Regions from separate parts of the Paenibacillus sp. RS8 genome, predicted to be linked through region 2. Evidence: a T-box and tRNA genes for the amino acid it is inferred to sense, from the RefSeq annotation. Region 2 holds a T-box; the other holds one or more tRNA genes.
The links. A T-box is a leader RNA that pairs with one kind of tRNA and senses whether it is charged. The one in region 2 lies ahead of ACDZ28_RS01645 (arginine--tRNA ligase), so its partner is inferred to be a tRNA-Arg.

Region 1 (14,991 bases), 1.6 Mb from region 2:
AGAAATACATTTAGAAAGAGCGGAAACAAGGAACTTCTGTTTCCGCTCTATAGATGTTGCTTATATCAAGTCAATTACTTAGCGATTTTAGCGAATTTCTCCAAAGTACGAACCAATTGTGCAGTGTAGGACATTTCATTGTCATACCAAGCAACAGTCTTAACCAGTTGTTTGTCGCCAACAGTCAATACTTTAGTTTGTGTAGCATCGAACAAGGATCCGAAAGTCATACCTTTGATGTCGGAAGATACGATTTCATCTTCAGTGTAACCATAAGTGTCTGGATCGGAAGCTGCTTTCATTGCTGCGTTGATTTCTTCAACAGTAACGCTCTTATCAAGAACAGTTACAAGCTCAGTCAGGGAACCAGTTGCAACTGGAACACGTTGAGCTGCACCATCCAATTTACCTTTAAGTTCTGGAATAACAAGACCGATTGCTTTAGCAGCACCAGTAGTGTTAGGGATGATGTTCTCAGCTGCTGCACGAGCACGTCTGAAGTCACCTTTAGCATGTGGAGCATCCAAAGTGTTTTGGTCGCCAGTGTAAGCGTGAATTGTAGTCATCAAGCCTTCAACGATACCGAACTTGTCGTTCAATACTTTTGCCATTGGAGCTAGGCAGTTCGTTGTGCAAGATGCGCCGGAAATAACAGTCTCAGTACCATCAAGAATGTCATCGTTAACGTTGTAAACGACAGTTTTCATGTCGCCAGTAGCTGGAGCGGAGATAACTACTTTCTTAGCTCCACCTTTCAAGTGTTTTTCAGCTGCTTCTTTAGTTGTGAAGAAACCTGTGCACTCAAGTACGATATCAACGCCTAGGTCGCCCCATGGCAATTCTTCAGGGTTGCGGTTAGCAAGAACCTTAACTTCTTTGCCATTGACTTTGAAGAAGCCATCATGCACTTCAACATCACCTTGGAATTTACCTTGAGTTGTATCATATTTAAGCAAATGAGCAAGCATCTTAGCGTCAGTCAAGTCATTGATTGCTACCACTTCGATACCTTCTACATTTTGAATACGGCGGAAAGCAAGGCGTCCAATACGTCCAAATCCGTTAATTCCAACTTTTACACTCATTGAATAGTTCCTCCTAGAATTCGTTTTATTTATTCAAAACAGACCGTGAAGCCTGTCATGACAACAATGTTAAGTATAATGCAAGGTATATGTTCTAGTGTATTACGAGGATATCTGCAACTGATTGTCGATTTCCTTGCCGATTTCTACAGCAGCAGCCTCGTCCGTGACGAGAATATTCTCCTGCCCGAAACGCAGCATGGCATGAATAGCTTTGGCTTTTGGTTTGCCTCCGGCAATACCAATGACTGTCTCCGTCCGAACAATATCTTCAAGACGTAGCCCCATCGTAAGCATAGTATGGACAACCTTACCATCTTCGTTAAAGTAATACCCAAAGGATTCAGCCACTGCTCCCTCACCCTGGATCTCTGAGACCGTAGCCTCATCCAGCTTGCGGCGGCGAGTCATTTCAATGGCATCCCCAATCCCATGTACAATAATACGCGAACTGCGGATGATTTGTACAATCTCTCCAATATTAGAGTCAAGTGCTAGTGACTGGTAGGCATCCCCACTAAGTAAATCAGGTACATGCAGCAACCGGTAATTCGCTCCAACTCGTTTTGCCATTGTTGAGGCAATTGTGTTGGCTTGAATCTCCATACTCTCTCCTAATCCACCACGCGCCGGAACAAACCAAGCGTTCTTATAGGAAAGGGATAACGGCGGTGTCAGTTGATCAGCCATATCGGCAAGCGTTGATCCACCAGTGACAGCAACAATATCATCTGTACGAAGTACACTGAGCAGCGCTTTTGCACCTGCTCGGCCGAGTTCACGTTTGGTGAATGGCGATGACTCACAATCACCCGGCACCACAATAACTTTATCCAGACCATACGTTGCCCGAATTTTCTCTTCCAGCTCATCCAGACCAAACAGGCTCTTAACGACCGGCTCTAGCAAATCAAGCAGCCTACGCCCAGCAGCGCTAATGCGCATACCAACGCTCTCGATCTCAATGAGCCCTTGCGATTTCAGAAGATCCGTCTCGGCACGCAGTACCCGCTCAGTCATATCAAGCGAAGCGGCAAGCGTTCTGCGCCCAATTATATCGGACAGCATGATCTGATGAAGAATCGTGTACCGTCTCTTAAGGGTTTCCATGAGATCAGGCAGAAGCTGCTTTTGGATATCTAATAAATTACGCATACTTTCACTCCTGCAACTTCGTCTTCCTCTATTCCCTTGTTCATGGTCTCAAAATGTCCCGGGTAAACTTTTTAAGTCCCACTCATATTCTAACCAAATATTGCTCGAAGTGCAAGTCTTCCGAGAGTAGAATTCTCAAGCGCTTGTCTTCTTATACATTTATAAGATCGGGAAAGAGGTACGGCTCCTAAAACCTGTCATTAACAATCCAGATTCTATCGCTGAGTGAAAGACAATATACGCTTGTCCATCTTGAAGACAAGGGGTAGAGCCCGTGCACAGCATTATTAAAAATATAAGAAATTATAAGTTTCACGTTATATATTATCCTTATATTTCTACGAGAAACGGTTGTCGTCAATAAAGGACGATAACGTCGTTTCTTCCTGTCCATTGCAATTGCACAGAAATTGTATTATAATCATTTTTGTTGCGCCCGTGGTCCAATGGATATGACGTAGGCCTCCGAAGCCTGAGATCCAAGTTCGATTCTTGGCGGGCGCGCCATTAATTTCACTTTTGTACATAATTTAGTAGTGCCTATACTACTACTTAACCAAAGAGCCGCATGTCGGCTCTTTTTTTTGAATATAAGTTTGACTTTCTTTGACTTTTTGTTTGAATTTGTTTATCATGTGGGTAATACGGCAAGAGTAAAAATGAATACATTTGAAGAACCAATATCAAGGAGGTTTTCCACGTGAGTTATATTCCTATGGTAGTAGAACAGAGCAACCGCGGTGAGCGCGCTTATGACATCTATTCCCGCCTGCTGAAGGACCGCATCATTTTCCTTGGAACGGAGGTTAATGACGTGGTAGCCAATTCTATCATCGCACAAATGCTGTTCTTGGCTGCCGAAGATCCGGAGAAGGACATTCACCTTTATGTGAATAGCCCCGGCGGTTCCATTACTGCAGGTATGGCTATTTTTGATACAATGCAGTACATTAAACCGGACGTTTCCACCATCTGCGTGGGTATGGCAGCTTCCATGGGAGCTTTCCTACTTAACGCTGGCGCTAAAGGCAAACGCTTTGCACTGCCAAACAGTGAGATCATGATTCACCAACCTCTGGGTGGTGCTCAAGGTCAAGCAACGGATATCGAAATCCGTGCGCGCCGTATCCTCAAATTGCGCGATAAGTTGAATCGTATTCTTGCAGAACGTACGGGTCAACCCCTGGAGCGTATTGAGAAGGATACAGACCGTGATTACTTCATGACTGCTGCAGACGCGGCAGCTTATGGTATCGTTGATAAAGTCATCGAGAAAACACTGCCTAGCGGTGTGTAAGCTATACAACAACACAAAGAGGCTGTGCTCTATCCACTTGATGGTTAGCGCACAGCCTCTTTACTTTTCAGAACAAAACTACACTTGAACCTCAATTAAATCAAACCGCCATAACCAAGTGAATCGAGTTTGTCAGCAATCACACGGTAGCCTCGGCCATTGGGATGTAAGTGATCAATCGATAATAGCCCTCTTTCATTTCCGGCAAATTGATTATAAATAGAAGCAAATCCACATACTCGGCTACTGTACTGCGAGGCATAACCGTTAAACTGCCGCACCCACTCTGTAGCGCCTACTACCTGAGGATAGGGATTGTACAATCCCACTATTCGAATGATAAAAGGTCTACGTGTTCCCGCCTTCAATTGAAAGAGAATACTCATAATTGCAGCAAAATTTTGTTTGCATTCCTGTAGTGATCTTCGTAGCTCTTTTGATAAATTTTCAGGTTGTCTAGCTGCAGCTTTCGCAGCATGGATTAAATCATTGCCACCAATGGATAAAGTGATGATGTCGGCTGCTCGTATAGCCTCGCGAGTCATAGAACTCCCACGTAACCGCTGTTCCAGTTCAGAAGTAGTCAATCCATTCACGCCTAAATTCGTAGAGACTACATTAGAACGCAGTCTCCCTTCTGCCATTCTACGGTATACCGGTACAAAACCGTTACCTGGCAGAGCGCCAAATCCAGTCGTCAAGGAATCGCCAATTGCAGTATATTGATAGCTCATAGCTCTCCCCCGTTCATAAACTAGTTACTCCCTTTAGCATATGAATTAGCGATGATTCTGGTAAGGGGGAGATGTCCAGTGCTGGCAGCAGCGGTCAAGACTTCTCTTATTACTTTATAGCAGCAAATGGGCTATCGCCTTCGGGCAACAGTTCTTTGAATGTAAAGGTATATTCCGGGAACCCTGCAGCGTAAGCTGTGTATTCGTACAATTGGAAGAATAGAACAACCTTATCATCCTTCAGATAAAAATACTTCTCCGTATTCAATCCGTTGAATCCTCCCAAATAACTTTCTTCCGCTTTTACCAGCTTGTTCAGCTTGGCATTTAACTGTTTTTTGTAGTTGGGGTTAGCGCCAAACAAATCACCCAGCAATAGACGTTTGCCATCCTTAAGTGAAAAAGTAAATGCCTCACGATTTGTCATGCCATGAGCGCCGCCCGTATCGCTATACTGTGACATCACTAAACTGATCACACCATTCTGATTGTAGGTCACCACATAATCTATATCATAGGTATACTTAGGCTCTGACCCGGTCCGATCGGAGATATCCTGTTCTGCACCAGCCGCAAATTTCATAACACTTTCCTTCAAGGTATTATTAATTGCCTGCTGCGCATTGGAATTGCTTAATCCACTGATCTTCGGATAATCAAGCTGGATAAAAGCCTCTTGCCGATCCTTAGCATAGGTTTCAGTGGTTACTGTCAGCACGTTCAGTGGTCTGTTCACCACGTTCAGCCTACCAGAGTCCCGACTCCAATCTACTTTATAACCCAAATAATCATTCAACAGGCCTGATGGAACATAAAGCCGATTGTTAATTAGCTTTCCTTCATATTCTCGAATGTAATAATTGTTCACCCAAATAGAATTTCCATAGCTAGATAACATGAACTTAGTTTTTATCGTTCCCTTTCCAATCGTATATGCATTTTCTTTTTTATCATAAGTAAGTGGTAATCGCAGCACATCACGCATAAAGGTGATCGGCACCCATGCCTTCCCTTCCTGCAAAATACCTGTCTGCTGAGAAATCATCCCGTTTGCCTTCAAAACTATACGTGAAGCAATAGCCTCACTCTTTGTCTGATCCGATGCTGCATAACCAGTCTCAACGGGCAGTAATCCACCACCAAGCAATAACCCCGCCGACATCAAGCCTATGCCCCATTTGCGTACTATTTCTTTTGAGATATTCATCATCATATTTTTCCTCCCCTTTCCAGTTTATTAAACATAATCTTAGCGATTTTACACAAAAAAAGAGGCGCCCCGCATTATTACTAGCGGAAGAGCACCTCTCCTCTCTACACACATCTTGTTCTGCTACTATTTCAATTCATACATTACGCTCAGCTGTGTTGTAACTTTAACTACTCCCGGTTGAACGGATGTGCTTGCACCAGCATCTGCTGCAGCCATTTCCATTTTTAGATTCTGCTCAAAATAAACCGGAGTAACATTACCATCATTTTGGCTGACTGTGATTACTTGACCCAAGCTACGTCTAGCTGCCTTAGCAATAGCTCCTGCTTTAACATCTGCGTTCGCCATCGCCTTTTCAATCACCTGAGCTTCAAAGGCAGAAGTATCTTCCACTGAAAAACGTGCATTTCCGATATTATTTGCCCCTGCCGCAGATGCAGCATCCAGCAATTCACCAACCTTGGTCAGATCTCTATAAGACACTAACAGCGTATGATTCGCGTTGTATCCCTTCACTTGCTGTCCATCTTTTTCGCTATAACTATAGTTGGGTTGCACATAAAATTGGGTACTTTGAATATCCTTGTCTGCGATTTTCCAAGTCCCTTTCAGTAGTGTAGTGATCTTTTGGATTTTAGCAGCATTTGTTTTTTGCGCTTCTTGTGCAGTTGCAGCCGTAGTATCTACACCGATGGACAAGTATACAATATCCGGCTTGATGGACAATTCACCTTTACCTACTACACTAACGACATTTTTCTGCACTTCATCTGCGTAAGCCTTTGCAGGACCTTGGAAGGCACCACTCATGCTAATCCCTCCAATTAACAAACTCCCTACGATCAACACTGAACCAATCTTTTTAACCAAACCTTTCATATTTGCCAGCCCCTTTCATCTTTTGTGATTTGTTATTATCCTCTAGACGAGTCTTTTTGGTAAATGTTGCACACGTAAATCTATTTTTTGGTATTAAAAAAAGCCCCTAGGGGCTTTTTAGTCATGCGATAAAAAGTCATCTCAAAATATTATTGGTTTTCAAGCTCTTCTTTGCTGACGAGACTCGTCAAAGCGTTTACAGCTTGATCCGCGTCTGCACCATCCGCGCTGATATAGATCTCCGTGCCGGAACTGATCGCTAGGCTCATAATACCCATAATACTTTTGGCGTTTACTTTTTTATCGTCTTTTTCCACGAAAATCTCCGACGAAAACTTGTTAGCTTCTTGCACAAACAATGCTGCCGGTCGAGCGTGTAGCCCTGTCTTCAACCGAACAACTACCGGGTGCTTTGTCATGAAACGCTTACCCCCTAATTGAGTTCTCCCCAAAAATTTCACATTAATTTTATATTATTATATCATTATAACGTAAACCACACTAGAAAAAAAGTGACTAGCCGCCGCGAACCTTGTCCGCCAGTTCATCAATCTTACGAAGCCGATGATTTACTCCGGACTTACTAACTGTACCTTTCAGCATTTCACCAACCTCTTTAAGGTTGATATCTGGATGTGCCATTCGAATTTCTGCAACTTCTCGCAATTTATCCGGCAAGCTCTCCAGTCCTACTTCTCGCTGCAGCAGTTTGATATTTTCAATCTGCCGCACCGCGGCACTTATCGTTTTATTGAGATTCGCGGTCTCGCAGTTCACGATCCGATTCACGGAATTACGCATATCCCGCATAATTCTTACATCCTCAAATTTGAACAACGCTTGATGCGCCCCGATCAAACTTAAGAATTCGATAATCTTCTCGCCTTCTTTAATGTATAGAATGAACCCTTTTTTACGTTCAATGCAGCGTGCGTTTAGGTGAAATTCACCAGCTAGATCGACAAGCGCCTTACAATGCTCCTCATACATCGAGGAAATCTCCAAATGGTAAGAGGAACCCTCCGGATTATTAACCGATCCGCCCGCCAAAAAGGCACCGCGTAAATAAGCACGCTTACAGCAGTTATTCCCAACAATCTCTTTATCAATACCGTCGGTAAAAATAAATCCTTCGGACACAATTCTGAGGTCATTTAGGATCTCCTGTACGCGACTAGGAATTCTAACGATATAAACGTTATTTTTCTTCAAACGCATTTTTTTACGCACGAGTAGCTCAATATGGACCTGGTAATATTTCTTAAGCAAAGAATATACCCGCCTTGCAATCGCGGCGTTCTCCGTCGAAATGTCGAGAATAACCTTTTTGCTTGAAAGCTGCACAGATCCATTCATACGGATAAGTGCTGACATTTCCGCCTTCTCACAACAGGGCTCACTCTCCACCATCGTCAGCTCTTTTTTGGTAAGGGCCGCAAAAGACAAGGGTCTCACCTCTTTCTGAAATAAGTACGTCATTCATATATACAAGCATAAACGCCTTAGGCGTCCTTTTAAAGACGGTAAGCGTTTATGCGAGAAATATAAGAAAGTATAGGTGTAAAACTTATATTTTCTTATATTTTTAAGTTATACTCTAGGGTTCCTGTTTATCCAGTCTTGCACAAGCTGGTAGATATGATGACTAAGTTTATCGGTATCATGCCTTAAGTAAGTTCGGAATAACACTAGCTTATCCGCGATGACTTTATACCCACTGCCATCTAGTACATCCTTGTCGAGTTGTACCGGACGTGCACCTTTCTCTGCGTACTTCGTCTGAACCTGCTCTGGAATTTCACCGTCATTGACAATAACATAATCGAATAAATGAATTCCAATATGATCATAAACAGCTTGTAGATGATCATTTACGGTATAATTATCCGTTTCGCCAGGCTGAGTCATTACATTGCAGACAAAGATTTTGATTGCATCCGAAGATACAACAGCTTCTGCTAGCTTTGGAACAAGTAGGTTCGGAAGAATGCTCGTATAGAGACTTCCTGGTCCCAAAAGAATCGCATCAGCGTTTCGAATCGCTTCAAGTGCTTCAGGCAACGGTTCCACGTCAGCAGGCTCCAAAGATACCCGTTTGATGATCCCGCCGGCTTCCGGTATCTTAGACTCACCTGTGATAATCGTACCGTCCGACATTTCTGCACGTAACACAACGGCATCTCCCGCAGCGGGCAATACCCGTCCACGAACAGCAAATAATCGGCTAAGCTCGCGAACAGCTGTGACAAAATCGCCAGATATATCTGTAAGCGCAGCGAGGATTAAATTACCAAGACTATGACCCGCCAAGCCTTCACCCGTGTTGAAACGATATCTCATAATATCCGCCATGAGCGGTTCCACATCAGCCATAGCTGTTAATACGTTACGGATGTCCCCAGGAGGTGGCATTTGCAGTTCACTGCGCAAAATGCCCGAGCTTCCTCCATCATCCGCTACCGTAACTATAGCTGTAATATCTAGCGGCTTTTCTTTTAAGCCGCGAAGCATGACAGATAACCCCGTACCACCGCCCATAACGACGATACGTGGACGCTGTCTTTGTTCTTCAGCCACTATGGACCCCTTCTCTCATTAGTGCCGATCACGCTCGGAATCCCGATGACTAACCGCTACGGATTCCGTTTCGCTGACGCCCAGCATTTTACCCAAATATTCCGAAATGGCTACTGAACGGTGTTTTCCGCCTGTACAGCCAATGCCGATAATAATCTGGGATTTACCTTCCCTACGATATTGCGGAATTAAGAAATGAAGCATATCGAGCAGTTTGGTCAGGAACACCTGTGTTTCAGGCCACTTCATTACATAGTCATAAACATCGCTGTCCTGACCTGTTTTTGGCCGCAGGTGATCCACATAATGCGGGTTAGGCAAAAAGCGAACATCGAAGACGAGGTCTGCATCAATAGGAATACCATACTTAAATCCGAACGATGTAATATTGACGGAAAGTGTGCTTTTTCCTAAATGCGAGAACCGAGATACAATCTTCTCTTTAAGCTGCACTGGTTTCATACTGCTAGTATCCAGACATAATGTGGCTGAATTCTTTAATTCCTCAAGCATTTTACGTTCCAGCTTGATACCGTCAAGCGGAAGTCCCTTGGGTGCTAGAGGATGATGACGCCGGCTTTCCTTGTAACGCTGCACAAGTACCGAATCCGTAGCATCCAAGAACAAGATTTCACAGCCAATGGTTGACTCATCTTTGATATAGGCTAGAGACTCGGACAAAGCAGTGAAGAATTCCCGGCCACGCAGGTCAATCACAAGTGCTACCTTAGCGATCTTACCCTTCGACTGCTCAATCAGTTCTGCAAACTTAGGGATCAGCACCGGCGGTAAATTATCGACACAGAAGAACCCTAGGTCTTCCAGACTCTGCACAGCAATTGTCTTACCCGCACCTGACATTCCGGTAATAATGATCAGGGTGGCTCCAGCCGTTGGAGTATTGTCCAATTCGGTCATTAAAGCGTCCCCTCCCTAAATTAGTATATGAATACTCCCTATCTTTTAAGAACGAAGCAGAAGGCCTGCAGCACCAACAATACCTGCATCATTGCCAAGCTCCGCAGGGATAATCGAAACACCCGTCTGAAGCGGAGCTGGTGCGAGCTTAGCGAACACGCGACGGACTTCATCAAATAGAATATCTCCAGCTTTAGACACACCACCACCAATGATAAAGACCTCAGGGTTAAGCACGGCCGCAACAGAAGCCATAGATTTACCCAGATAGTAAGCTGCACGGTTTACTATACGAATCGCTACTTCATCACCAGCTTTAGCCGCATCAAATACTTCCTTCGCTGCAATCTTCTCTACCTGAGAAAGGGAAGTACGATCACCACGAGCGACTGCATCATTAGCCATACGAATAATACCTGTAGCAGAGGAAACGGTTTCCAGACATCCCATATTGCCACAACCACATTGAATAGCTTCCAGATCCGGCACTACAGTGATATGGCCAAGCTCGCCCGCTAGACCCGCGAAACCTTGATAAATCTTTCCATTAATAATGATTCCGCCACCCACACCTGTTCCAAGGGTATAGCAGACACAGTTCTCAATCCCGCGTCCTGCACCACTCCAAGCTTCACCCAGCGCAGCCACGTTCGCATCATTGTCTATTTTGACAGGCTTGTTCCAGCGATCTTCCAAAATGGAGCGAATCGGCACATCTTTAAATCCTATGTTGGGCGCAAGAATGATGATTCCTTCACGAATATTTGTGAACCCTGCTACGCCCGCGCCTACACCTGCAAGCTGATCCCAAGAGTACGGGGAGTCCTCCACAATTTGGCGTACATACTTCTCGATATTATCGATAACAGTATCGACACCTTCTGCAGTTCCTGTTGGTCCCTCATAAGTATGTAGTAGAGTTCCCTCAGCATTGCAGATTCCAACCTTAATTGCAGTTCCACCCAAATCCACGCCAACGTAGATATTCTCAGACATGTAACAAGCCACCTTTTTTTATACTAAAATAGTTAATCCTAAGTACCAACTATAATAGAAGCCCCCTCTGTGGTCAAGGAAAGACAACACACCCGGGAATTCCTTATTTCAATAGTATACTCTATTATATTCTAAAAAGACCCTCTTGCGCCAAAGCAAGAGAGTCTTCTTCCCATATTATTATCTGGAAATTTTCCATTAGCACCCATTATTCTGATAGAATACGCTTCTGCCCCTCCAGTGCACGGATGGGTGCGATATTCTGTGTAAACTCTAGCGTTCCCATATACCGGCCTGTCTCGTCGCGGACAGCGAAATAACGGATATAAATAAACTTATCCTTGATGTTGATCCAGAAGTCCTCAGCGTCCTTATGTCCTGCCTTAAAGTCTTCCAGAAGCTTCTCCACCACATGAACACTTTGAGGCGGATGACAGTTCTGTACCGTACGGCCGATAACTGCCTTAGTTCGGGCAAAGATACGTTCCTTGCCGTGTGAAAAATACCGCACAACATCATTTTCATCAATGAATGTCAGATCTACCGGCAGATGATTGAGTACGGTCTCCAGCTGATGCAGTGACAACAGCCCTGTCTCAAAGCGTATGAACCCTTCTTGCGGAGTTACTCCGTCTGCTTCTCCCAGCACTGCACCTTCCGGCTCTGCGGCGCGCTCTGGGACCCATTCCTGCTCCGGTGCGGTTAGACAGAAACCAATCTCATCGCTCTCCCGAGCGATTTTGACCCATTCGTCTTCAGTCAGTTTGTCCAGCGCCATAGGCAGTAGAATATTCTCTTCTTTAAAGATCATTTCATTCACTTCCTGGATAATCTCCGTAACTTGAGCCCCAATTTCTGCAGCGTTTCCGTTATACGCGCTAAGTGCTGCTTTGGCCTCTTTTATCATACGGCGGATATTATCATCGACTCCCCACATGACCTTGGTCGGTCCATAAATCCCATACTTTTCAAGGTAAGGAAATAGCAGATTCTCTTTACGACTGTAGTGTTTATCAAGATCTAGCAATAAGCTTAAATCTTCCAATAACTTGAAGATAAGCTCTTCACTGTCGTTCTTCTGAAATTTGGTTGCGTGTAAATCTAAACGGAAGTTCACAAGTCTTTCTATCTCGCGGTTTTCCAGCTTGAAGGTGTGTACTGGATGCCCTGGCTGCTCCTCAGGCTTAGATGAACGGTGAATTTGCTCAATAGAACCTTTAAAAATCGCTGTATGGACCGAACAAAGCCGTTGTACCTCGGATACCGGAATCCCCTCTTCGGTCATTAATGAATGCTCCATAGCTGAGATTTCCGCTACGGTAACATCGCCTACAGCTTCCTCGAAGCGTGCCTTAACCTCTTCAACGCTTTTGCCTGCATGCAGTTCTTTAATAATCTCCTTGAGCATGGCTTGGCGACGAGTTTGCTCCGGTACATCAACCTCGCGGTTATTTATCAGTTCACTCATTATTGATCTCTCCTTAATGATATTTTGATGATAGATGTCTTTATTTCATAATCTCGAAGCCATGTCGTTCAAATGCTAACCTCACGGTTTCGAGATCCATTTTCTTCAATTTGATTCCTTTGGATAAGGTCATGAAACGGCCAGCGGTCTGCAGCATGCCTGGCTTAGCAATGTCCTTAAAGCCCAGCTCTACCATAATCTCAACGACCTCCGGATGCCTTGATACCATCTCGAAGATAGACTCATCCATTCGCAGCACTTTTTCCATTGGACTATTCTCCTTTATATGAGAACTATTCTCAACAACAGATTAGCACAGGCCGTATGGGGTGATTGTGATTGCAGTCACTAAATTAGAAGAATGCAATTATCGTTCTTTTTAAAGATGGATTATGTATAGTCCGAAACTAAAAAACTGCCCCCTACGCTTAAAAAGCATAAGGGACAGCTTGATTGGTAAATGTTCATTTATTATAGCGTTACTCCTGTTTTAAATATGGAAATCTCACGAAAGTTATTCTTCTCATTATTTACCCATTCCCCACTAGCCACGCTGATAATGTAGTTGATAAAATCACGCAGGACCTCATCTGGAGAACCGTCTTCGACCAACACACCTGCATTAAAATCAATCCAGTGACGTTTGCCTTCATACAATGGGGTATTGGTAGACACCTTCATTGTTGGCACGAATGTACCAAAAGGTGTCCCCCGTCCAGTCGTAAAGATCACCAATTGGCAGCCAGCAGCAGCCAGAGCCGACGAAGCCACTAGGTCATTGCCCGGCGCGTTAAGAAGATTTAAGCCTTTGTTAGTGATAAGCTCTCCGTACTTGAGTACATCCATTACCGTAGAATTACCGGATTTTTGAGTGCAACCCAGCGATTTATCCTCAAGCGTAGTAATCCCTCCGGCTTTATTGCCTGGTGAAGGATTTTCATATACCGGCTGTTTATAGTCCATGAAATACTGCTTAAAGTCATTGATGAGATCAACAATTTTGTGGAAAATAGCTTCGTCTGCCGCACGCTCCATCAGAATCTTTTCGGCGCCAAACATTTCGGGCACTTCAGTCAGTACAGTTGTACCGCCCTGAGCAGCCATATAATCAGACAAACGTCCTAGCAGAGGATTCGCAGTAATACCGGACAAACCGTCGGAGCCTCCACATTTCAGACCGATTTTCAGCTCAGAGAGCGGGACTTCTTCCCGATGATCGCCTTGTACGTTATTGTAGAGTTCCTTCAGCAGCTTTACGCCTTCTTCAATCTCATTCCCAACCTCTTGAGAGACAAGAAAACGCACACGATCCTCATCGTAACTACCCAGCATGTCTTTAAAAATATGCAGATTGTTGTTCTCACAACCTAGTCCGAGCACAAGTACGGCGCCCGCATTTGGATGCTTAACCGCATTAGCCAAAATCGTACGAGTATTGTCATGATCATCACCAAGCTGGGAGCAACCATAGTTATGCTTCAGTACGAGCACGTTATCGAACGGAGCGATATCGCCAACCTCTGCCTTGAAAATATTGATGATCTGTTCCGCCACTCCATTCACACAACCAACTGTAGGCACGATCCACAGCTCATTGCGAATACCTACAGTTCCATCAAAGCGACGGTACCCCTTAAAGGTCAAATTCTCAGCGGCAAAAGGATTCGGTATCAGCTTCTGCTCAAACGTATATTCCTCTACCCCTGTTAGGTTGGTCTTCGTATTATGGGTATGCACCCATTCACCAGGCGCAATAGGCGCTTTGGCATGACCGATCGGATAACCATATTTCAACACATTCTCGCCTTCGCTAATGCTGGTTAATGCAATTTTATGACCTCTGGCGATATCTTCTGTAATCTTGATCTCTTTTGAACCAATTACGATGCTGTCGCCTGCCTTATAGTCTTTCAATGCAACCGCTACGTTATCAGCATCATTGATTTGTAGTACCTCTTTCATGGTCTTGATCATATCGTTATCCACCTCCTGTGTATTAATTGTGCGCAGGTCTCTTCACGAACGTTTGCAGCGCTTGCTTCATCCCTACTCGCTCAATTGCAATTAGCCCTTCTGCTGTCTTGTCAGTCAGCCCCGCAACTTCATTTAAATCACAACCCCAGCGATTTGTTGCCGCTAATACCTGAGCAGTCAGTGCGCGTAACCCAGAGTCTGTGCCATCCCATCCTCCCCACAAGGAAGCGAACCATTCCAAAATATCCGCATCATCCGCAAGCTTAATTTCTTCATCCCCTCTACGTCCTTTATAGAAGGCAATTAATGCGCTCAATGAGAAAACAAGCTTCTCAGGCAATTGTTCCTTGGACTCTACATATTGCAATAAAGAAGGCAGATCTCTTGTCTTAAATTTCGAGATAGCGTTAAGGGAGATGCTCATCAAGTAATGCTGCACATAAGGGTTCAAGAACCGTTCCAATACCGCGTCTGCAAAAGAATTCAATTCCTCTGCCGGCAGATCCAGTGTCGGAATGATCTCATCATAGATTAAAGACTTCACGTAGGCCCCAACCTCTTCGTGCTCAATGGCCTCGGCAACCGTATCAATGCCGTACAAATAGGCTACTGGTGTCATAGCTGTGTGTGCTCCATTTAAAATTCTAACTTTACGAGTCCGGTAAGGCGCCATATCATCGACTACCAGTACATTA
Region 2 (14,991 bases):
GTATTCGGGAAGGTGAGATCAAAGGTGCCGCATTTTCTCTGCCGATTGTACGTGGTTTACATTTGACCTCCGCAGACGAGAAAAGTGACTCCGTTAAGCTTGGCAGATCTTTTAGGCGGCTACTGGCGAATATGCACAACCCTGAGAACCTTGATTTTCCTATACCAGAAAGTCTAGTTCCTGTGCTTCGGGATTATCAGCAGTATGGATTTCAGTGGCTGAAAACATTGGCCCATTACCGTTTTGGCGGTATTTTGGCGGATGATATGGGTCTTGGAAAAACGTTGCAGAGTATCGCTTTTCTGCTCTCTGAGCTTCCAAATATTCGTCAGAGTGGTCTGCCGGCTCTTATTGTCGCTCCGGCGTCTCTTACCTACAACTGGCTTAATGAACTCAAAAAATTCACGCCTGAAACCAAGGCTGTTATTGCAGATGGAAGTTTAACGGAACGCGGTCGAATTTTAAAAAATGCAGCAAAGGCTGATGTAATCATCACCTCTTACCCGCTGCTTCGCAGAGATGTACAGTTGTATGCTAAGAAGTCTTTTCATACCCTAATTCTCGATGAAGCGCAAACCATAAAGAACCATACAACGCAAACTGCCCAAGCTGTGATGGCTCTTCAGGCCCGGCATCGTTTTGCACTTACTGGGACTCCTGTGGAGAATGCGCTGGAAGATCTTTGGTCCATCTTCGGCACTGTATTCCCTGGGCTGTTTCCAGGCAAGAAGGCTTTCCACGATTTACCGCGAGATGTTATTGCTAAACGGGCACGTCCCTTTTTGCTGCGGCGCTTAAAGAGTGATGTGTTAAAGGAGCTTCCTGAGAAAATCGAGTCCCTTCAAGCCTGTGAGCTACTGCCTGAGCAGAAGAAGTTATATGTCGCTTATCTCGCCCGTTTGAAAAAAGAGGCGCTTAAGCATCTTACACAAGATAGCTTTGGCAATAATAATCGGATTAAAATCCTTGCGGGACTCACCCGTCTGCGCCAGCTGTGCTGCCACCCGGCTCTTTTTGTAGATGGGTATGAAGGAGGCTCCGCCAAGTTCGAGCAGCTTCTTGAAATCATCGAGGAATGCCGCAGCTCAGGTAAACGAATGCTAGTATTCTCCCAGTTCACAGAAATGCTTGGCCTAATTGGACGGGAGCTTGGATATCAAGGCATTCCATATTTTTATCTAGACGGTCAAACGCCTGTGTCACAGCGGGTAGATTTATGTAATAAGTTTAATGAAGGAGAGCGGGATATTTTCCTGATCTCTTTAAAGGCTGGCGGAACCGGACTCAATTTAACAGGGGCTGACACTGTAATCTTATACGATCTGTGGTGGAACCCTGCCGTCGAACAGCAAGCAGCGGATCGTGCACACCGAATCGGGCAGAAAAAAGTAGTGCAAGTCATTCGGCTCGTCACCCAAGGCACTGTGGAGGACAAGATGTATGAGCTACAACAGAAGAAAAGGAACTTGATCGATGAGGTAATTCAGCCAGGTCAGGAAGGGTTATCTACTCTGACAGAACAAGACATCCGAGAAATTCTGATGATCTAGGTGTAATGATGTTTGGAGAAAAAAAGGGATATCCTTCAGCCAAATGGCTTTTGGGATATCCCTTTTTCTGTAGTAAATACGTCATAATCATCATCAGATTATGCGATTGTAACTCCTGCACTAGCGTAGCCTGCAACGGTTGCTGCAACATCAAGGCCAGCCGTTACCGTTGAAGTAAAGACCAACAACAAGCGCTCTCCCACAGTTACAGGAATGCTCAAACCTGTGGTATTCCCACTGCTAATAGATCCAAGAGAAATTAATCCTGTAAGAGCAGGACTTAATGTAACTAAAGCCCCAGGTACTGCTGTGAAGGTATTGTTAGGTGTAGTAGATCTGTATAATTGAGCCGTGATTGTTACTGTAGAACCAACTAAACTAACGGAAGCTGTCGTACTGAAATAGGCTGCTAGAGAAGTAAGCGTTCCAGTTCGAGGAACTGAGAACGCAAAGTTCAGCAAGGTTCCAGCTGCTCCTGTAAGATCTATAGTGCCACCTGTAATAGCGATATTTGTTGCAGTGCTACCAAAACCAATCGCACTTGAAGTATTCAAAAGACCTCCCAATACTGTGGTCATAACAGCTGGCAGACCAGAAGCATATGGAATAATGGCTCCTGAACCCGTAGCTCCTGTTGCTCCTGTTACGCCTGCAATTCCGGTCGCTCCTGTTACGCCCGCGACTCCGGTTGCTCCTGTTACACCTGCGACTCCGGTCGCTCCTGTTACGCCTGCACTTCCGGTCGCTCCTGTTGCGCCTGCATTTCCTGTCGCTCCTGTTACGCCTGCGACTCCGGTTGCTCCTGTTGTGCCTGCACTTCCTGTCGCTCCTGTTACACCTGCGCTTCCGGTCGCTCCTGTTACACCTGCGACTCCTGTTGCTCCTGTTGCTCCTGCACTTCCGGTTGCTCCTGTTGCGCCTGCGCTTCCGGTTGCTCCTGTTGCGCCTGCATTTCCGGTTGCTCCTGTTGCGCCTGCATTTCCGGTCGCTCCTGTTGCGCCTGCATTTCCGGTTGCTCCTGTTGCGCCTGCATTTCCGGTTGCTCCTGTTGCGCCTGCATTTCCGGTCGCTCCCATTGCACCTGTATTTCCGGTCGCTCCCGTTGCACCTGTACTTCCCGTCGCCCCCGTATCTCCTGTGGCACCGGTTTCTCCGGTAGCTCCTGTATAACCTATATATTCACTATACAATTCAGAGTATACAAGCCGATGGGCAGTCACTAATTGGCCTGTGCTGCTTTTTCCCCAAACTGAGACTTGAATTGGATCGTCTATCTGAGCTGATGTTATGAATAAAAATTCGAATGAATCAAAATCTGCATAATAATCTTTCGTTAGCACTTGATTAGGACCCACAGTATGAAGTTCACTAACATATAGTGTTCTTGTACCGTTCATATAGTAGCCTTGAATTTGTATCATAGCCGCAGAAACATCACTCTGATTGACAAGCTTAATAGTAACCAGCTGGGTGGGTCTTCCTCCGCCTACCAGATTGTTTTCTATAGGTCCAGTAGATAAATAACTCAAGTTATCAACTCCTTTTATTTTTAAATAGATTGCCTACAAAAAGATTGTCCTACAAAAACTCTAAATAGTTGCGTTACTATAAACATTCCTCCGATCTACTCTAAATTCGCTAGCAATGAGCCTATTATATTTTTCAGTTGGAAATTTCCGGCTCTTAATAGTAATATTCTTATCTTGATTTAAGGTGTGGACATCCATCAAAAGCTACTACTATACATATTAAATACTTATAAAAACTCTGAAAATCTATCATCATTTAATTAGCTGTAGATCTTAGGAGCATTATTCTGTTCTCCCCATAACATGTCCCTTTAACAAAACAGAGGATAGCTCAGGAACCTTACTTACGCTCCAGAGTACCCCCTCTTTTTACCATCAAACTACGTGAATAAATTAAGTCAATTCATGAACAGACCAAACGATACCCGCTGTGTTAGCGCCGCCCAAATCCAAAGGAACCGTCAAGCCATTTGACACATAGAACAAACCAATAACATCACCTGCTGTCAGTGCAAATTCACCAGCCAACGTTACAGTCCCGCTTCCCAAAATAGCTCTCAAAGTTAGAATAAGCGCAACATTCACATCCAACACTGGAAATAATCCACTAACCAGATTTGTTGTTGTTGGAGAAGTTCTCTGAACTACGAAAGCTGGATTGATCGCACTGCCGAGACTAATTGAGATTGAGGCAGTTGTGGAATAGTTGATAGTAGCTTCAATTGAATATCTGCCGGTTGTCGGAATGGTATAATTGCCCCCAACTTCGTCGAAAGTCGGGCTATCATAAAATGGTGTTGTTACAGTCCAACCTGTTATTTGTGAGGAAGTGGAGACCGACAATGAAGATTTAAATGCCGAAAATCCCTCTTGTTGAATATTCGGACCCGTGACTCCTGTAGCTCCGGTAATACCTGTTACTCCAGTTACTCCTGTTGCACCTGTTGCTCCTGTTGTTCCTGTTGCTCCAGTCGCTCCAGTTACTCCGGTTGCTCCAGTCGCTCCAGTTACTCCATCTGCTCCTGTTGCTCCGGTAACTCCAGTTGCTCCTGTTGCTCCGGTAACTCCAGTTGCTCCTGTTGCTCCAGTCACTCCGGCTGCTCCCGTTGCTCCAGTTGCTCCGTCTGCTCCCGTTGCTCCCGTTGCTCCAGTCACTCCGTCCGCTCCTGTTGCACCAGTCACTCCGTTTGCTCCCGTTGCTCCTGTTGCTCCTGTTATTCCAGTTGCTCCCGTTGCTCCTGTTACTCCAGTCACCCCGTTTGCTCCCGTTGCTCCTGTTGCTCCTGTTGCTCCTGTTATTCCAGTTGCTCCAGTCACCCCGTCTGCTCCAGTCGCTCCAGTTACTCCTGTTGCTCCGGTAACTCCAGTTGCTCCCGTTGCTCCAGTCACTCCGTTTGCTCCCGTTGCTCCAGTCACTCCGTTTGCTCCCGTTGCTCCAGTTGCTCCTGTTATTCCAGTTGCTCCAGTCACCCCGTCTGCTCCGGTTACTCCGGCTGCTCCAGTCGCTCCAGTTACTCCTGTTGCTCCGGTAACTCCAGTTGCTCCTGTTGCACCTGTCACTCCGTCTGCTCCTGTCGCTCCAGTTACTCCAGCTGCTCCTGTTGCTCCGGTAACTCCAGTCGCTCCTGTTGCTCCATCTACTCCGGTTGCTCCATCTACTCCGGTTGCTCCAGTCGCTCCAGTTACTCCAACTGCTCCTGTTGCTCCTGTTGCACCAGTCACTCCAGTCGCTCCGTCTGCTCCTGTTGCTCCAGTCACCCCATCTGCTCCAGTCGCACCTGTCACTCCGTCTGCTCCCGTTGCACCTGTCACTCCGTCTGCTCCAGTCGCTCCTGTCACTCCGTCCGCACCTGTCACACCTGTCGCTCCCGTTGCACCTGTCACTCCGTCTGCTCCCGTTGCTCCTGTCACTCCGTCTGCTCCCGTTGCTCCTGTCACTCCGTCTGCTCCTGTTGCTCCTGTCACTCCGTCTGCTCCCGTTGCTCCAGTTGCTCCGTCTGCTCCCGTTGCTCCTGTTGCTCCAGTCACTCCGTCTGCTCCCGTTGCACCTGTCACTCCAGTCACTCCGTCTGCTCCTGTTGCTCCAGTCACTCCGTCTGCTCCCGCTGCTCCCGTTGCACCTGTCACTCCATCTGCTCCTGTTGCTCCAGTCGCTCCGTCTGCTCCCGTTGCACCTGTCACTCCGTCTGCTCCCGTTGCTCCCGTTGCTCCAGTGACCCCGTCTGCTCCATCAGCTCCTGTTGCACCTGTCACTCCGTCTGCTCCCGTTGCTCCCGTTGCTCCAGTGACCCCGTCTGCTCCCGTTGCTCCAGTCACTCCGTCTGCTCCCGTTGCTCCCGATGCACCTGTCACTCCGTCTGCTCCTGTTGCTCCAGTCACTCCGTCTGCTCCTGTCGCTCCTGTCACTCCGTCTGCTCCTGTCGCTCCTGTTACTCCGTCTGCTCCCGTTGCTCCAGTCGCTCCGGCTGCTCCCGTTGCTCCTGTTACTCCGTCTGCTCCCGTTGCTCCAGTCGCTCCGTCTGCTCCCGTTGCTCCAGTCACTCCGGCTGCTCCCGTTGCACCTGTCACTCCGTCTGCTCCAGTTGCTCCAGTCACTCCGTCCGCACCAGTCGCACCTGTCACACCTGTCACACCTGTCGCTCCTGTTGCTCCTGTTGCTCCTGTTGCTCCAGTCACTCCGTCTGCTCCTGTCGCTCCAGTTACTCCAGCTGCTCCTGTTGCTCCGGTAACTCCAGTCGCTCCTGTTGCTCCATCTACTCCGGTTGCTCCATCTACTCCGGTTGCTCCAGTCGCTCCAGTTACTCCAACTGCTCCTGTTGCTCCTGTTGCACCAGTCACTCCAGTCGCTCCGTCTGCTCCTGTTGCTCCAGTCACCCCATCTGCTCCAGTCGCACCTGTCACTCCGGCTGCTCCCGTTGCACCTGTCACTCCGTCTGCTCCAGTCGCTCCTGTCACTCCGTCCGCACCTGTCACACCTGTCGCTCCTGTTGCACCAGTCACTCCGTCTGCTCCAGTCGCTCCTGTTACTCCGTCTGCTCCCGTTGCTCCAGTCGCTCCGGCTGCTCCCGTTGCTCCTGTTACTCCGTCTGCTCCCGTTGCTCCAGTCGCTCCGTCTGCTCCCGTTGCTCCAGTCACTCCGGCTGCTCCCGTTGCTCCAGTCACTCCGTCTGCTCCCGTTGCACCTGTCACTCCGTCTGCTCCTGTTGCTCCAGTCACTCCGTTTGCTCCCGTTGCTCCAGTCACTCCGTCTGCTCCAGTCGCACCTGTTGCTCCGTCCGCTCCTGTTGCTCCAGTCACTCCGTCCGCACCTGTCACACCTGTCGCTCCTGTTGCTCCAGTCACTCCGTCTGCTCCAGTCGCTCCTGTCACTCCGTCTGCACCTGTCGCTCCAGTCGCTCCGTCTGTTCCCGTTGCTCCAGTCACTCCGTCTGCTCCCGTTGCTCCAGTCACTCCATCTGCTCCTGTTGCACCTGTCACTCCGTCTGCTCCCGTTGCTCCAGTTGCTCCGTCTGCTCCCGTTGCTCCAGTCACCCCGTCTGCTCCATCAGCTCCAGTCGCACCTGTTGCTCCAGTCACTCCGTCTGCTCCCGTTGCTCCAATCGCTCCGTCTGCTCCTGTTGCTCCAGTCACTCCGTCTGCTCCTGTTGCTCCAGTCACTCCGTCTGCTCCTGTTGCTCCAGTCACTCCGTCTGCTCCCGTTGCTCCAGTCGCTCCGTCCGCCCCTGTCGCTCCAGTTACTCCAACTGTTGCACCGAGTAATTCAGAATGAACAAGTCGGTGAGCAGTCACGATTTGACCTATACTATTTTTTCCCCATACTGAAATTTGAATAGGATCATCTACCAGGCTTAAAGTCGTAAATATAAATTCAAATCCATCAAAATCTGCATAATAATCTGATGATATTACTTGTTCAGGCATAACGTTAAAAAGTTCACTAACATATAAAGTTCTTGTCCCATCTATATAATATCCTTGGACGAGAACCGTAGAAGAAACAACATCGCTTTGGTTATCGATTTTGATCGTAACATGTTGAGTAGGTCGTATACCTCCCACCATGGTATTATCAATCGGCCCAGTAGATAAATAGCTCAATTTCTCAACACTCCTTTAGATTATTGCTGAATATTTTTCCCACGCTGCTATTCGATGAGGATCTACTAATTGCCCCGAAGCCTGTTTTCCCCAGACCGAAATCCCTACCTCTGCTTCAACCTCGTCTACTGTTGCAAACACAAATTCAAATACATCTAAATCAGCAAAATAGTTCCTAGTAAGAACTTGGTTAGGTGCGAGATTTAGCATTTCATTCACGTACATCGTTCTTGATCCATTTAATAAAAAGCCTTGAATGACAAAATTATATGGATTAAGAGAATCACGGTTAACTACTTTTACTGTTACGATTTGAGTCTGTCTGACCCCCAGAATTGAAGTATTATCTATAGGTCCAGTTGAATATAAAGCCATCTTTATTCACTCCTCTCTCCCACTGCAGTTTGAAAGATTACAAACTATAACACTAGTAACATGGTTCATAATTAATAGCTCTATATAGTAATATTCTGTATTTAAAATTAATGTGTGGACATTTATGCAAAGGAATTGCCATTCGAGTAATGACTACCTTCTATACTTTGAATTCGCAATCTACTAATCGAACAATCTAATACTCAAACATCTTCTAGATTTCACTGAGTAACACACCCTATTGCTTTTTTCGAAATATTCGTTATACTGATAAAAATTATTCAAGCATCGATGAGCGGGAGAGTAGTTAACGTGTTCTAGTCCTCAGCGAGCCGGGTAAGTGTAAGCCGGCACAGATCACCTAATGAAGCGCACCCGTGAGATGGACTTCTGAACCCAAGTAGGAAGCCCCGGCTAAAGACCGTTATCCTGTAAGGTGGCTAAACGTCTGTTTAGCAACGAGAGTGGTACCGCGAGCGCTTAAGCCCTCGTCTCTTTTGAGACGAGGGCTTTTTTGTATTTTCTAAGGAGGGTATAACATGTTAAAGCAAATCATCAAAAACAGCATTGAACAAAGTGTAAAAAAAGTGTTCCACAGCTTAGATATTTCCTACCCTAAGGATGTTGCTATTCTAATCGAACAGCCAGCGAATCTGGAGCATGGTGATTATTCCTGCAATATTGCTATGCAGCTAGCTAAAACCCTGCGCAAATCTCCTCTCGTCATAGCCGAATTAGTAAAAACAGAAATTAAACTACAAGAGAGTTACACAGGTCTTTTACAAAAAGTCGAAATAGCTGCTCCTGGTTTCATTAATTTGTATATCGATTGGCAGGTGTGGGCTAAACATTCCTTTGATCTACCTGACAGCACAGGGGAAAAGGTCATCATCGAGCACACTTCCATCAATCCCAATAAAGCTGCTCATGTAGGTCACCTGAGAAATGCTTGCATCGGCGATACACTAGTCAGAATAATGAAAAGAACCGGATATAATGTTGAGGTCCATAACTACGTTGATGATCTGGGCAACCAGCTGGCTGATACAGTTGTAGGTTTATTAAATGTACCTTTGGAAGGAGATCATCAACGCTTCGGTGATTATTGCTGGGATCTTTATGCCAAAGTGAACAAAGAATATGCACGGAATCCAGAGATGACACACAAGCGCACGGATATGCTGCATGCTCTTGAACAGGGTGACGGCAATGAGGCGTGGCTGGGCAACCTAGTCGCTGAACGTATCGTGAGAGAACATGTAGCGGAAATGAAGCGTTTTGGTATTCATTATGACCTGCTGGTATGGGAGAGTAATATTTTAAAAGAGGGATTCTGGACAGCCGCATCTGAGCGATTGAAGCAAACGGCAGTTTTTGTACAGGAGACTGAAGGTAAGCTTGCGGGATGCTGGGTGCTAAAGCAAGGGACAGACGTAAACAATGAAACGGATTCCGAGGATCATCAGATGGATAAGGTGCTTGTGCGTTCGAATGGTATTTTGACGTATACAGCCAAAGACATTGCTTATCATCTCTGGAAATTCGGTCTACTAACCAAGGATTTCACCTATAGTGAATTCTCATCCGGCTTATGGACCACAGGATTAACTGGAACCCAAGAGCCTTATGGACATGCAGACCGTGTCATTAACGTGATTGATTATAGACAGGAATATCCGCAACAAATGGTTAAGCAGGCTTTAAGCGCACTAGGTTATAACGATCAGGCAGAAAAGCTCCATCATGTAAGTTACGGTGTTGTTTCTCTTAGTCCGGCCTCAGCTGCTGAGCTGGGAATAAATATTTCAGAAGGAAAATCTTCTTATGCCATGTCCGGACGCCAAGGAATTGGCGTAAAGGTGAGCGATTTAGTGAAGCTTATGGAACAGAACATAGAACATTCGCGCTCCGATAAAGAGGGGCTTTCCAGCCACATCATTGCAGCTGCTGCCATTCGTTATTATCTGCTGCGGTTCAATCTGGGAACGGAAATCGTGTTTGATTTCAAACAAGCTACAGAAATATCCGGGAATACCGGGGTTTATCTGATGTACACCTATGCTCGTGCTAGCAGTGTTTTGAGCAAATCTACAATCCCATTCAGCACAGACGCCTCAGTACTTCAATTCCCTATCGAAATGGAAAAAGCAGAACTTGCTCTCCTGAGACAGCTTAGCCTCTGGCAGGAGACATTGTATTCTGCCAGTGTAGAATTGACGCCGAATATACTCTGTACCTACGCGCATACCTTAGCCACACTCTTCAATAACTTCTATTCTTTATGTCCGATTTTAAAAGGTGAGGCAGGAACCATTGCCTTTCGTCTCTGGCTCACTTCGAGATTTAAGGACACTTTAGGGGATGTACTTGAAGTGCTTGGGTTACCGACACCGAGCCGTATGTAGCACAAAAAAGGGCAATCTCCACGCTTATCGCGGAGATTGCCCTTCAAATAATATGATCTTACTTATAAATGTCTATCATATTTCCAGCTTCCACGCAGAGACGATCAAAGTCTTCGCGCTTGATCCGGATACCGCCACTACGGTAACGATTAAGCGTATCTTCCGCTTGTACTTCCGTACCGTTAACAGTAATCCGACTGTTGTCAGAGCCCGTAAGGTGATAAATAAATTCTACCTTAGTACCGGCATACTCAAAGCTAAAGTGCATTCCGTCCAGTGACTCCGGCAGAATTGGGTCGATGATTAAATCCCCGCCTTCCGTACGGATCCCCAGTGCATTGGAGATTAACTGGTTCATGTAGATCCCAGGACCGCTGGAATAGATTCTCCATCCGCCTTTGACCGCTACATCACCATTACGCAGCTTATCGAAATTCTCCTGTGCCTCATAACGGGTGTTAAATTTACCATCCGAGCTGCTGAAATAAGAGTTAGCCTGACGTAGTTCAGCGTTTGGCACCACGTCACGGATTCCGATCGGATTGATCGCCGCTAGGCCATTCCAGACCTGATCGGTTTTCCCTAGCTTAGCCATAGCTTCTACATAACGGATGTGTGCATGCACATATTGAAGTCCAATTTCCCGACCAAAGTTAGAAGCTTGCTCCGCACGTTTGAAATGAGTGCTAACGCCGCCAACGTATTGTGCTGGACGGTTCATCAGGCGAACGCCGTCTGGGCAGAACAATTTATCCTGGATCACTTCATAGTGCGCTTCAGCTTGTTCCGGTGTAAGCAGCTCACTGATCATACTGCGCGTCATTGGCAGCAGACGGTATTGAATTCCGGTTTCTGTATCGCTTGGATGTACCATAAGCTTCACCTGCTCAGGGTCCTCCATATACAGGAATCCAGGAATTACCTCAGATTGGAGCATATGAGTGTTGAAATCCTCACGGATTCCCTCTACCATCGCTTTCAGCTCTTCAGAACCTGCTGGATCAACTTTATGAAGCACTTCAGAGAACTGATTCAATGTCTGATACGTAAGCGCCACTGTCCAGCTACTCACCATGTACTGCTTCAGCTGTGGATTTGCCGGCTGGAGTGTATCATCCCAGTCTCCATCACCGTAAGAAGACAAATGCGTGTCATGCAGGAAGTGATTCTTAATATAAGCAACTTCCTTCCGTGCATGATCCAGCAGCGTCGCTTTTTCCTCTGTAAAATCAAAGCTATGCTTACGAGTGTACGGCACAGTCGCTTGCAAAATGCTGTAGTCTTGCGTTACTGCCAAATAGTCTCCAAGCACTTTGAGTGGCCATACAATAATATCTCCATGGCTCTCCTCTTGCTGAATCTTCGTATATTTATCAAACATGAACCATTGTGGCCAGTTACCGTCATCTTCATATTGATGAGCATACAGGGTAAGCAATATTTCACGAACTTGATCGTATTTTTGCGTAGCCATGAAGTATTCTACTGGTCCTTGACACACGTCACGGGTTCCCCAAGCAGCACCGCCATATTGTTCCAATCCGTGAGGGACTGAATAATGGACGAGCATATTATGGGTATACCACCAAGCCAGAGCATTTACCTTAAACAGCTCGCCTTCCGACCCATCACCTAACGTCAAACGGAAGCCATTCATAACCCCGCTATAGAACTCGCGGTATGCGGAAATCTCTTCTTCAGCTGTACGACTGCTCGATTGAATCTCCTTACCATCCAGAAGACCTTGAATGTTCAATGTCCACTCACTGCTCTCCGACAGTTCCAGAACTGCTAGCGGTGCATCGGTCTGCTCAGCATGAGAGACAAGTCTACCTTCATTTTGAAGAGTAAAATCTGCTCCCTGTACCTGGAATTTATATTGCAGATCAGGATATTCTCCTGCACTTAGTGCGCTTCTGTCAGCCGAGAAAGTTACGGTTCCCTCTTCTTGCTTGAATTGATATGGAAGCTCGTATTCGTTAACGTTCATTGTGATTTGGTTAGTGACTAGATAGCGATAAGCTTTTCCGCTTTCGGTACGCACATTCAGGAATATCTCCGGAGAATCTGCAGTAGTGTAGTTCGTAATAATGAAGCATTCGCCATCAGTTCTGTAATACCAACGGGCATAGTTGAAACCAACCTCGAATAGAGAAGGCATGGTCAACAGACGGTATTCACCATTCCACTGCACATAGATACGTTGTCCTGAAGCTTTCGGAATGTTAAGTGCATTTCTTGCATTGGTCATGAGTTTGTTGAAGTTAGTATTACCAATAACGATTTGAGAGTTAAATATTCCGTACATATAGGAAGTCGTAGTGATGACCTTATCGTTAAGTCGGGCATTATCCCCACTCATTAGAATATGTCCATGAGGGCGCTCTACCTTAAGTTCCTTCTCTTTCAATACAACATGCTCATAATTTTCCGTGAAGAAAGACAGAAGCTGGTCTCCCTCTTTCTCTTCTTGAAAACGAACCGGGAACAAGGCATCGATCTCTTCGCCCGTCAGAGAGTTTGCAGCCAGAGGCGCGCCCAGCTCTTTCGTTAGGAAAGAACGTTCGAGCGTTGCTTCAACTTCTAAAGGCAACTCTTTTACAGTTTCCCAAGCCGCAGTAACATCCTTCGCGAATTCTAACGAGGTGATCGCTTCTGGATGATCTTGCTTGAACAATCCATAAAATACAAATCGGGCTTCCCCGCTCAGCTTCACCCGCTCCGATTGCAGCGCAGTATAAGCGAATTCATATTGATAGATTTCATTACTTAATTGCTCATGACTCAGGCTTTCCGGTTGATTGGTCTCTTTATAAGACAATCCAAAGAATTGGAAACCATCCGTTGAGAAGCTTGCTGCTTTAGTGATTGCACCCTGTTGTAGATATGGAAATTTGCCACCTTGCGGTTGATTCTGTCTGGAGCATACTACATATCCCTTTGACTGATCCTCGAATACGGCATGATCAATATACTGTGACAGGTAGGCTTCATTACTGCGAACAGCACCGATATCGGCAATACCAACATCTTGTCCGTAAACGAGATCCACATCTGCGTCTTGCCCTGAAAGCTTCACATCCCAGAACCAAGCGCCTTGAGCCGTCGGAGTAAAAATAACCTGATACTCAATTTTTTCCGCAGTACCTTCCCAAACCAAGCGGTTCCCAGCCTTACGTACAGTACTTGAAGAATGAATGCCAAGCAAAGGAACAGCTTGAATGCTTCCATTACTATGAATGCGTAAATATAGATTGGATAAGGAGCCATCCACAATATTAGGCAGCAATTGATTGATCATTGTCCGTTCATGAAGAACTTGGAACAGGTCCCCGCTGTTTGTAAAAATGAATGATAAGTCCCCGGCGTTTAAATGGATGTTAGAATTCATAGTAGTAGTCATATTCTTGTATTTCCTCCATTTCGACAGCTAGTGCCGTTTATATTCTACATAATCTAATGCTAAGCGAAAATCTCGTTCTTTAACCTCTTGGCTATTTGGACCCACAAACAATTTGAATTGTCCAGGATCACTGCTAAAGCTTAAATCGCTATGATAGTAACGAAGCTGTTCTTCCGTAAGCGTAAAGCTCACTTCCTTGCTTTCTCCCGGGGAGAGACTGATCTTGACGAAGTCTTTCAGTTCCTTCATCGGTCTTACGACTTCTCCTGAAATGTCTCGAATGTAGAGTTGCACTACCTCTTCTCCATGCACATTGCCCGTATTTGTCACCGTAACAGTTACCTTAATAGGCTGATCCTTCGTCATTATTACTCCAGAAAGGATCGGTTCACTGTAGCTAAATGTCGTATAACTAAGACCAAAGCCAAATGGCAGGAACGGCTCATTAGGAATGTCCAGATATTGTGAGACATAACGTTTGTCCGCACCCGGTACATGTAGAGGACGTCCAGTGTTGAAATGATTGTAATAGACCGGAATTTGCCCAACAGATACAGGGAAAGACATCGTTAATCTTCCTGACGGATTCTCGTCACCATACAGTAGACTGGTAATCGCCGCGCCGCCCTCGCTTCCTGGGAACCAGGCTTCCAGAATAGCATCCGCGTTCTCGATCACACCGCTAAGATCCAGTGGGCGTCCGTTAAACAACACCACCACAACAGGCTTACCCAGCGTCTTCATACGTTGCAAAAGCTCACGCTGCGCTTCCGGCAAGCGGATATCTGAACGACTTCCAGCTTCTCCGCTCATATCTGAATGTTCTCCAAGTGCCAGCACAATCACATCGGCTTCCAGCGCTGCCGCTTTCGCCTCCAGCCATTGCTCTTCTGTAAAGCTCTCAATCCCGGAGCCTTCTGCAACGGTAACCTTACCTGCAGCTGCACGAGCTTCAAGAGCTGGAGCAAGACGGCTAGCTTCTTCTGTTGAACCCAACCAGGACCATGGTCCAAGAATATCTCCGTTATTAGCAAACGGTCCGATTAGCGCAATCCGCTGCTCTGTCGCAAGCGGCAGAACCTGATCATTCTTTAGTAGAACGCAGGATTTAACCGCTAATTCCCTCGCTGCTGTCCGGTGAGCCTCACAGAAAATTACCTCGCGCTCTTTCTCTATATCTGCCCCACGTAACGGATTCTCAAACAAGCCCAGTCTTTGCTTCAATTTCAAAATACGAAGTACGGCTTCATCAATGATACTTTCATCCACTTGCCCATCAGCTACAAGAGATGGCAATTGGTGAACATAACACTCTGTCATCATCTCAATATCCACGCTAGCCTTGATAGCTTTAAGCGCTGCTTCAGCCTCGTCCTCGGCGACACCATGCGGGATCAGTTCCTTCACCGCGCCCCAATCCGAGATCAACACACCGTCAAAGCCCCATTCCTCACGCAGCAGTTGACGAAGTAACTTAACATTCCCACTTATTGGAATACCGTCAATTGTGTTGAACGAAGTCATAACCATTTCTGCGCCCTCATCTAGTGCTGCACGATAAGCTGGCAGATAATATTCCCGTAGCTGACGTTCTGATAAATCAACCGTATTATAATCCCGTCCGCCTTCGG

Region 1: it has a tRNA-Arg gene. The T-box ahead of ACDZ28_RS01645 (arginine--tRNA ligase) is inferred to sense a tRNA for this amino acid. The anticodon was not compared.

Annotation. Positions count from the first base shown of each region.
Region 1 covers NZ_CP168131.1:1,702,738-1,717,728, reverse strand. Annotated here, with positions in the region: gene gap (type I glyceraldehyde-3-phosphate dehydrogenase) at 75-1,085, opposite strand; gene ACDZ28_RS09010 (sugar-binding transcriptional regulator) at 1,188-2,240, opposite strand; tRNA gene ACDZ28_RS09005 (tRNA-Arg) at 2,673-2,747, shown strand; gene clpP (ATP-dependent Clp endopeptidase proteolytic subunit ClpP) at 2,941-3,537, shown strand; gene ACDZ28_RS08995 (GDSL-type esterase/lipase family protein) at 3,633-4,271, opposite strand; gene ACDZ28_RS08990 (PdaC/SigV domain-containing protein) at 4,381-5,484, opposite strand; gene ACDZ28_RS08985 (SIMPL domain-containing protein) at 5,608-6,363, opposite strand; gene ACDZ28_RS08980 (HPr family phosphocarrier protein) at 6,513-6,782, opposite strand; gene whiA (DNA-binding protein WhiA) at 6,880-7,809, opposite strand; gene yvcK (YvcK family protein) at 7,954-8,901, opposite strand; gene rapZ (RNase adapter RapZ) at 8,959-9,858, opposite strand; gene ACDZ28_RS08960 (ROK family glucokinase) at 9,904-10,854, opposite strand; gene ACDZ28_RS08955 (DUF438 domain-containing protein) at 11,063-12,322, opposite strand; gene ACDZ28_RS08950 (DUF1858 domain-containing protein) at 12,363-12,590, opposite strand; gene ACDZ28_RS08945 (UxaA family hydrolase) at 12,794-14,284, opposite strand; gene ACDZ28_RS08940 (tagaturonate reductase) at 14,319-14,991, opposite strand, start outside.
Region 2 covers NZ_CP168131.1:110,687-125,677, forward strand. Annotated here, with positions in the region: gene ACDZ28_RS01625 (SNF2 helicase associated domain-containing protein) at 1-1,550, shown strand, start outside; gene ACDZ28_RS01630 (exosporium glycoprotein BclB-related protein) at 1,649-3,079, opposite strand; gene ACDZ28_RS01635 (beta strand repeat-containing protein) at 3,473-7,177, opposite strand; gene ACDZ28_RS01640 (hypothetical protein) at 7,193-7,552, opposite strand; T-box leader at 7,835-8,051, shown strand; gene ACDZ28_RS01645 (arginine--tRNA ligase) at 8,092-9,957, shown strand; gene ACDZ28_RS01650 (GH36-type glycosyl hydrolase domain-containing protein) at 10,016-13,360, opposite strand; gene bglX (beta-glucosidase BglX) at 13,388-14,991, opposite strand, start outside.